2 regions of the Ensifer sp. EB106-03-01-XG145 genome follow, and region 2 is predicted to be linked to the other one. Evidence: riboswitches for the same ligand, from Rfam matches in the RefSeq annotation. Region 2 holds a riboswitch; the other holds the start of a gene.
What was found. Region 2 has a riboswitch for cobalamin ahead of nrdH (glutaredoxin-like protein NrdH). Riboswitches for the same ligand answer to the same signal wherever they lie in the genome.

Region 1: linked by a shared signal. The riboswitch ahead of cobU (bifunctional adenosylcobinamide kinase/adenosylcobinamide-phosphate guanylyltransferase) and the one ahead of nrdH (glutaredoxin-like protein NrdH) in region 2 are both predicted to bind cobalamin.

What each region holds. Positions count from the first base shown of each region.
Region 1 covers NZ_JBYTEC010000016.1:78,336-82,544, reverse strand. The annotation lists gene AC3WWH_RS27260 (adenylate/guanylate cyclase domain-containing protein) at 1-1,807, opposite strand, end outside; cobalamin riboswitch at 2,051-2,199, shown strand; gene cobU (bifunctional adenosylcobinamide kinase/adenosylcobinamide-phosphate guanylyltransferase) at 2,636-3,163, shown strand; gene cobW (cobalamin biosynthesis protein CobW) at 3,163-4,209, shown strand, end outside.
Region 2 covers NZ_JBYTEC010000002.1:308,330-312,538, forward strand. The annotation lists gene nrdE (class 1b ribonucleoside-diphosphate reductase subunit alpha) at 1-1,653, opposite strand, end outside; gene nrdI (class Ib ribonucleoside-diphosphate reductase assembly flavoprotein NrdI) at 1,623-2,039, opposite strand; gene nrdH (glutaredoxin-like protein NrdH) at 2,052-2,273, opposite strand; cobalamin riboswitch at 2,570-2,794, opposite strand; gene AC3WWH_RS10065 (hypothetical protein) at 3,084-3,395, opposite strand; gene AC3WWH_RS10070 (LysR substrate-binding domain-containing protein) at 3,526-4,209, shown strand, end outside.

The DNA.
Region 1 (4,209 bases), on a different contig from region 2:
GCGGGCGCTCTGAAATGCAGACGGGCGTTCCGCCACGGCTGATGCGAAGCGCGTCGTAGCGGGCGACTGCCGCCTCAGCCTCCGCGCGGTGACCGAGATGTCCGGCGGCAGAGGCAAGGAGAAGGAAAGGACCGTCATCCTGGGGGTTGAGCGCGATGCTGCTTCTCGCCGCCGCTGCTGCTGCTTCGAAATCCTCCAGGCTGAACTGCGTCAGGCCGAGGACGTACAGGAAGAAGGACGGGGAGTGCGGATCGAGGCGGATCGCCGTGCGGATATGGGGCAGGGCCTCCGCCGGCCGACCGGCGGATGTCAGCACGAAGGCCGTCAATGCGTAGCTCCAGGAGTCGCCGGGTTCCAGCGCGATCGCTTCCTTGAGGTCTGCGAGCGCGTCGGCATGCCGCCAGTCCACTTCGGCAAGGAGGGCCGCTGCCTGATAGGCGAGTGCCGTCTTATGTTTCTGCGCCATCCGCAGAAACTGCCGCGCCTTGGCTCGCGCCTCGAAGCGCGTGATGCCCAGCTGATAGTGCCAGCGCCACAGATAAATGCGCGCATAGACCATGGCTGCGGCGGCATAGGCACGTCCATAGGCGGGATCGAGCGCAATCGCCTGGTCGAAATAGGGCAGTGCCTTCGCGAAGTCTTCGGGCGTGGTGCGCCGGTGGTGCTCCCAGCCGCGCAGGAACGCATCGAAGGCCGCCGGCACGGTCGTTTCCTTGCGCCCGAAGGCCATCTGCTGGTCAGGATCCAGCCGCAACGCAAGCGCTTCGGCAATGCCGCGCATCACTTCGTCCTGCAGCGCAAAGGCGTCGGTGAGCGATCCGTCGAACTTTCCGGCCCAGACGTGACCGCCATCCAGGGAATCTATGAGCTGCGCATTGATGCGAAGTTGCTCTCCGGCACGCTGGACGCTGCCTTCAAGCACATATCTCACACCGAGTTCTTCCGACACCTGCCTGGCTGTCACCGATCTCCCCTTGTAGGTGAACGTCGAGTTGCGCGCGATGACGAACAGGCCGGAGATCTGGGCCAGTTCGGTGACGAGGCCGTCGGTCATGCCATTGGCGAAAAACTCCTGCTTGGGGTCATCGCTGACATTGGCAAACGGAAGCACGGCGATCGAGGGCTTGTCTGCTTGGCTGAAGTCCACAGCCTGAGCCGGACGGATGTCGGCAGGCGGCTGCCACGGGCGCCACCAGGCGGCGCCGGCGGCGGCTGTGAATGCCAGGGCAGATGCCGCTGCCAGGGCGACCCAGCGTCTTCCACGGTGCGCCCTGGCCTTCGGCTTGCCGGCGTGGGCTTCGTCCAGCCAGAGACGGTAGGTCCGAACCGGTTTTTCGACGTGTTTCAGGCGCTGCTCGCCGAGAAAGACGAAACCGACATCGAGGTGCTTCTCGACCTGGTCGTAGGCGGTGCCGGAGATGACGATGCCGCCCGGTTCGGCCAGGCTCTGCAGGCGCTCGGCGATGATGACACCATCGCCGTGGATGTCGTCGCCCTCGACGATCACGTCGCCAAGATTGATGCCGATGCGGAATTGCAGCCGCCCCGCGTCCACGCCGCGACTTTCAGATTTGGCGCGCTGCACCTCGACCGCACATCGGACCGCCTCGACGACGCTGTGGAACTCGACCAGCAGGCCGTCGCCCATGGTCTTGATCAGCCGGCCGCGATGCGTCTCGATGCTTTGTTCGAATAGTTCGTGCAGGTCGGCCTGAAAGCGGGCGCAGGTACCCTCCTCGTCGGCCTGGGTAAGCAGCCCATAGCCGCAAACGTCGGCAATCATCACGGCGGCGAGCCTGCGTTCCATGTGCCTACCGGATAAACGAAGCCCCTCGGGTCGGTTGCGGGATGGTTCAGCGACCTTTGCACGTCCATAGGACGCGCGGCGCTGCAGTTTAACGCAACATCTGTAATTGCTAAAATATGTTCGTTCGCGATCTGCCATTCGCCTCATGTCCGGTGCGGCTTCGCGCTCGACAAATCGTCGCGCGACGCAAGTCGGCCGGGGAGGTGTCGCAAGCGTCGATTGACTTTGCGGCGCCCGCTTCCTAATCATCGGATGTTGGATGGTTCCCCCTTGTCGTGGCGATCGGGGGGAATAATTGGGAATGTGACGGATGGACCCAAACCGGGCATCCTTATCGCAGCCGACCCCGCGACTGTAGAACGGTCAGGGTTCGCCATCGGGCTCAAATTCAGAGCTGCCAGCCGGTTGCATGGGGCAATCGAGGCAGTGCGGAATCGAGCCGGAAAAGCCACTGGCGTGGCATCGTGATCAGCCGGGTTGGACGCCTCTTCTTCTACGAATCGTCCGCCTTTCATGATGTCGCCCACAGCACCCATGCGTCGGAGACGACGCGCAAAGGTTCGCTGTGGCACTGGAAAGCGCCGGGAAGGTGAGGCGGGCCGCTCGGGTCCTGACATCGGAACCTCGTCCATTCGGGGCGAGGCGATGTGGGGCCCGTGACGCCGTGAGCCAGGAGACCTGCCACCCGACATGGGCATTCCGCCCGAGGAGACGTGTCGTCTCCAACGCCATCACGGAGGTTGTTTTGGCTCTCAGATACTTTCCCGAACGCGCCGCCGGCGCGTCGAACGGCTGTTGCCATCTGCCGCTGACCTTGGCGCGGTCGCGATGAGCAATCCCAGCGCCGGACCGGTCCTGGTCCTCGGCGGCGCCCGCTCCGGCAAGTCCAGCTTTTCCGAGAAGCTCGTCGAAGCGTCCGGTCTCGCCAAACATTATGTCGCCACTGGCCGCGCCTGGGACGACGAAATGCGCGCGCGCATCGATCATCACAGGACGCGCCGCGGCGAAGGCTGGACGACGCACGAGGAGCCGGTCGATCTCGTCGGCATTCTGCGGCGCATCGACGACCCCACCCATGTCGTTTTGATCGACTGCCTGACGCTGTGGGTCACCAATCTCATGCTTGAGGAGCGCGACATCGAGGCGGAGTTCGCAGCGCTCGCCGCCTTCCTGCCGCAGGCGCGGACGCGCCTCGTTTTCGTTTCCAACGAGGTCGGCCTCGGCATCGTGCCCGAGAACCGCATGGCCCGCGAGTTTCGCGACCATGCCGGCCGGCTTCACCAGATCGTTGCGGAGAAATCCGCTGAAGTTTACTTTGTCGCGGCCGGTTTGCCGCTGAAAATGAAGGGTGAATAATGACCACTGCGAGAACCAGCCACGGCAAGATCCCGGCGACCGTCATCACCGGCTTCCTCGGCGCCGGCAAGACGACGATGATCCGCAATCTGCTGCAGAACGCCGACGGCAAGCGCATCGCGCTGATCATCAACGAGTTCGGCGATCTCGGCGTCGACGGCGACGTCTTGAAGGGCTGCGGCGCGGAGGCCTGCACCGAGGACGACATCATCGAACTTACCAATGGCTGCATCTGCTGCACCGTTGCCGATGATTTCATCCCGACCATGACCAAGCTGCTCGAGCGCGAAAACCGCCCGGACCATATCATCATCGAGACCTCGGGCCTGGCGCTGCCGCAGCCGCTGATCGCCGCCTTCAACTGGCCGGACATCCGCAGCGAAGTCACCGTCGATGGCGTCGTCACCGTGGTCGACAGCGCTGCTGTTGCCGCCGGCCGCTTTGCCGACGACCATGACAAGGTCGATGCGCTGCGCGTCGAGGACGACAATCTCGACCATGAAAGCCCGATCGAGGAACTGTTCGAGGATCAGCTGACCGCTGCCGACCTCATCGTGCTCAACAAGACCGATCTGATCGACGCGTCCGGCCTCAAGGCCGTGCGCGACGAGGTTTCCTCGCGCACCAGCCGCAAGCCGACCATGATCGAGGCAAAGAACGGCGAAGTGGCCGCCGCCATCCTGCTCGGCCTCGGCGTCGGCACCGAAAGCGATATCGCCAACCGCAAGTCGCACCACGAGATGGAGCATGAAACGGGCGAGGAGCACGACCATGACGAGTTCGACAGCTTCGTCGTCGAGCTCGGCGCCATCGCCGATCCGGCCGCCTTCATCGATCGCCTCAAGGGCGTCATCGCCGAGCACGACGTGCTGCGCCTCAAGGGTTTTGCCGATGTGCCCGGCAAGCCGATGCGCCTGCTGATCCAGGCCGTCGGTGCCCGCATCGACCAGTATTACGACCGGGCCTGGGCGGCCGGCGAAAAGCGCGGCACGCGCCTCGTCGTCATCGGCCTGCACGACATGGACGAGGCGGCGGTGCGCGCTGCG
Region 2 (4,209 bases):
CTTTTCGGTCGCTGGCAACCATTTGGCCCCGGTGTATTTGTCGAAATATTCGCCGGACGCATATTTCGAGTTCTCGAAGCCCTTGAAGGTCACGCCCTTCTCGACCGCCAGCCGGTTGGATGCGCGGATGGCGTGATAGGTCACCGTGTAGAAATAGATGTTGGTGAAATCGATGCCTTCCTCGGAGCCGTAGAAGACGCGCTCGCGGGCGAGGTAGCCGTGCAGGTTCATCTGGCCAAGGCCGATCGCATGGCTGTCGTCATTGCCCTTCTCGATCGAAGGCACGGAAGAGATGTGGCTCATTTCGGAGACGGCGGTGAGCGCGCGGATCGAGGTCTCGATCGTCTGGCCGAAATCCGGACTGTCCATCGCCGCGGCAATGTTCAGCGAGCCTAGATTACAAGAGATATCCTTGCCCATCTTTGCGTAGGAGAGGTCGTCGTTGAATTCGCTCGCCTCGCTCACCTGCAGGATTTCCGAGCAGAGGTTGCTCATGGTGATGCGCCCGGCGATCGGGTTCGCCCGGTTCACCGTGTCCTCGAACATGATGTAGGGGTATCCGCTCTCGAACTGGATTTCGGCAATGATCTGGAAGAAATCGCGCGCCTTGATCTTCCGCTTGCGGATACGAGCATCCTCGACCATCTCGCGGTACTTCTCCGTCACCGAAATTTCGGTCAGCGGCACGCCGTAGACGCGCTCCACGTCATAGGGCGAGAACAGATACATGTCCTCGTTGTTGCGGGCGAGCTCGAAGGTGATGTCCGGGATGACGACGCCGAGCGACAGCGTCTTGATACGGATCTTCTCGTCGGCATTTTCCCGCTTGGTATCGAGGAAGCGCATGATATCCGGGTGGTGGGCATGCAGATAGACAGCACCTGCTCCCTGGCGGGCGCCAAGCTGGTTGGCATAGGAGAAGCTGTCTTCCAAGAGCTTCATCACCGGGATGATGCCGGAGGACTGGTTTTCGATCTGCTTGATCGGTGCGCCCATCTCTCTGATGTTGGTGAGCGACAGCGCCACGCCGCCGCCGCGCTTGGAGAGCTGCAACGCGGAATTAATCGCGCGGCCGATGCTTTCCATATTGTCCTCGACCCTAAGCAAGAAGCAGGAGACGAGCTCGCCGCGTTGCTTTTTGCCGGCATTGAGGAAGGTCGGCGTCGCCGGCTGGAAACGGCCGGAAATGATCTCGTCGACGAGATCGCGGGCAAGCTGTTCGTTCCCGCGCGCCAGCGTCATCGCCACCATACAGACGCGGTCTTCGTAGCGCTCCAGGTAGCGCTTTCCGTCAAAGGTCTTCAGCGTATAGGACGTGTAGTATTTGAACGCGCCGAGGAAAGTCGGGAAGCGGAACTTCTTCCCGTAAGCGTGGTCGTAGAGGTCGCGGACGAAGTTGAAGGAATACTGATCCAGCACCTGCTGTTCGTAGTAGCCCTCGGTCACCAGATAATCGAGCTTCTCCCTGAGGTTATGGAAGAAGACGGTGTTCTGGTTGACGTGCTGGAGGAAGTACTGCTTCGCCGCCAGCCGGTCCTTGTCGAGCTGGATGCGCCCCTCTTCATCATAGAGGTTCAGCATCGCGTTCAGCGCATGATAGTCGAGCGCTGCTTCCGTCGCCTTCAGGGGGCGTTCGAGTGTTGAGACGTCCAAAATCGTTCCATCCCGTTTCTGACATTGGCGACGTCCTCCTCGGTTCCGAGCAGCTCGAACCGGTAGAGGTAGGGCACCCGGCACTTGGCCGCGATGACGTCGCCGGCGATCCCGTAGGTCGCGCCGAAATTGCTGTTGCCCGCAGCAATCACGCCGCGGATGTGAGAGCGGTTGCCCGCATCGTTGAGGAAGCGGATCACCTGTTTCGGCACGGCGCCCCGGCCGTCGTCGCCGCAATAGGTGGGCACGACCAACACGAAGGGCTCGGAAACCGTAAGTGAAGCCTTACTTTCCTTGAGCGGTATGCGCGCTGCGCGAAGGCCGAGCTTTTCGACGAAGCGATGGGTGTTTTCCGAGCGGCTGGAAAAATAGACGATCAGGCCCACCGCCTGTCTCCTCTAGGAAAGCGCGCTGATCTTGTCGGGGCGAAAACCCGCCCAGTGTTCGGGGCCGGCGACGACGACGGGAAGCTGCATGTAGCCGAGGCCCTTGACCGTTTCGAGCGCGTCTTGGTCGATGGAGATATCAATGATCTCGTAGTTGACGCCCTGGCGATCGAGCGCCCGGTAGGTCGCGGTGCATTGGACGCAGGCGGGCTTGCTGTAGACGGTAACGTTCATTTCTTCCTCGTTTGGTCGGCTGGATGAGAGCATGAGAAGGCGCACGGACACGCAACCGCGATCCGGCGAAATGCAGGGCTGTCATGGCTGTGGCTCGCTCGGATCTGGACGCCCGGGCATGCCTCTTCGTCAGTTGCGCGGGAAACCGCGCCTCTTGATTGGCGAGCGATAGAATTTCAATGACGCGGACATGACTTCACCCCGAAGCTTTCGACAGGCTGCCGGGGAGATGTCGAGACGATCAGGCAGGCTCATCCTGCCGCACGCAACTCAACCTCTCCGGACACCCCGCCCGTGGACGTTTGTTGCTCGAGGCAGGTCTCCTGGCTCACGGGTCTCAGCTTCCATCCCGACCTTCCCGAGGCCTCATGCCTCAGTGGTCCAATTCCGGACAGTCGCTCGCCGTCTACAGTTGCGGGGGCAGCTACGGCATAGCCTGGCGAAAACTCGCCGACGCACCGTATTCCCGTCTTAGCTCTCAATCCCTGCGAATCGAGAGAACCTCGAACACTAGATATAGTAGTTCATCGCAAATCTGCGTCAATAGGTTCGAGGTGCCTGAAGCCGGGGAGAGAAGGTGATTTCTTTCGCCGTGTGGATAACAAGGAGTAAACCGCGGGATGCGGCGAAACCTGTGGGTGGAGAGCTTCTCGGCTTCGAGCCCGGCGCTTGCTCCGTTGCCGATCACTTGCGAAGAGGCTCCGGCACGCCGCTTTCAGAAACGCCACGCCGGATCGCTCTCGAATTCGGTCCGCGGGCTGGCAGGTGGCAGATCACGACAACTGCGCTGTCTCTTGCCTCTGCGTTCCGTCAATCGCAGAGCGACATGCTTACGTCTTTGTTTTCTCCGGGCTGGGCTCGAGGCGAAGCCCTTGCCATTTGCGGCGCGTCGCCGCAATCCCGCTCCGGCGAGGGCGGTGACTTGCGCGGATTGCCGTCCGTCGGCCAATGCCACGGATCGGCACCATCGTCGATGCGCGCCCGGACGGTCTCGTGATCCCGCGTGAGGCCGATATCCTTCAGCTGGAATTCGCTGAACGTATCGATGGCGATGGTCGGGTTGAGTGCGTTGCCGGCCCAGTTCAGGGCATGAAGGATCGTTGATCGCACTGCGCTAAGCATTGCTATCCTCTTTGTTTTTGCTGTTGTGTTCGCGAAAAAAAGTGAGGATTTTTGCTGCTTCGCGCAAAGCGATTTCTCGCATGCAGGCATAAAGAATGCTTATCTCAGAACCATGAGCAAGATTCCTCCCATGAGTGCCGTGCGCGCCTTCGAAGCGGCCGCCAGACATCTGAGCTTCACCCGCGCCGCCGACGAGCTCGGCATGACGCAGGCGGCGGTCAGCTACCAGATCCGGATCTTGGAGGAGCGCATCGGCACGCCGCTCTTCGTTCGTCTTCCGCGCGAGGTGAGGCTGACGGCGGCCGGGCGGCAACTGGCGCCGAAGGTGACCGAGGCGATCGATCTTCTCGGGGCTGCGTTTTCCGAGATCGCCGACATGACCGAGCACCACCTGCACATTTCCGTGCTACCGACCGTCGTCTCGAGCTGGCTCGGTCAGCGGCTCGCCTCGTTTCAGACGGCCCATCCGAACATCAGCATCCGGGTGCACATGTCGACCGAACTGATCGACTTCAAGCGTGATGCGATCGACCTCGTGGTGCGCAGCGGCAACGGCGACTGGCCCGGCAACGACGTGTTTCCGCTCTTCCCTATCGATTACATGCCGGTCTGCACACCGTCTTTCATGGAGAAACACCAGCTCAAGCATCCCTCGGACGTTCTGCGCGTACGGCGCTTCGGTAACGCCAGCTGGTGGCGGCGATGGATGATCGAAACCGGCGTGGAACCACCGGCGAGCAACGGCACCGAACTGATCTTCGACGTTCAGGCGATGGACGTCGCCACGACACTTGCGGATCACGGCATTGCCATC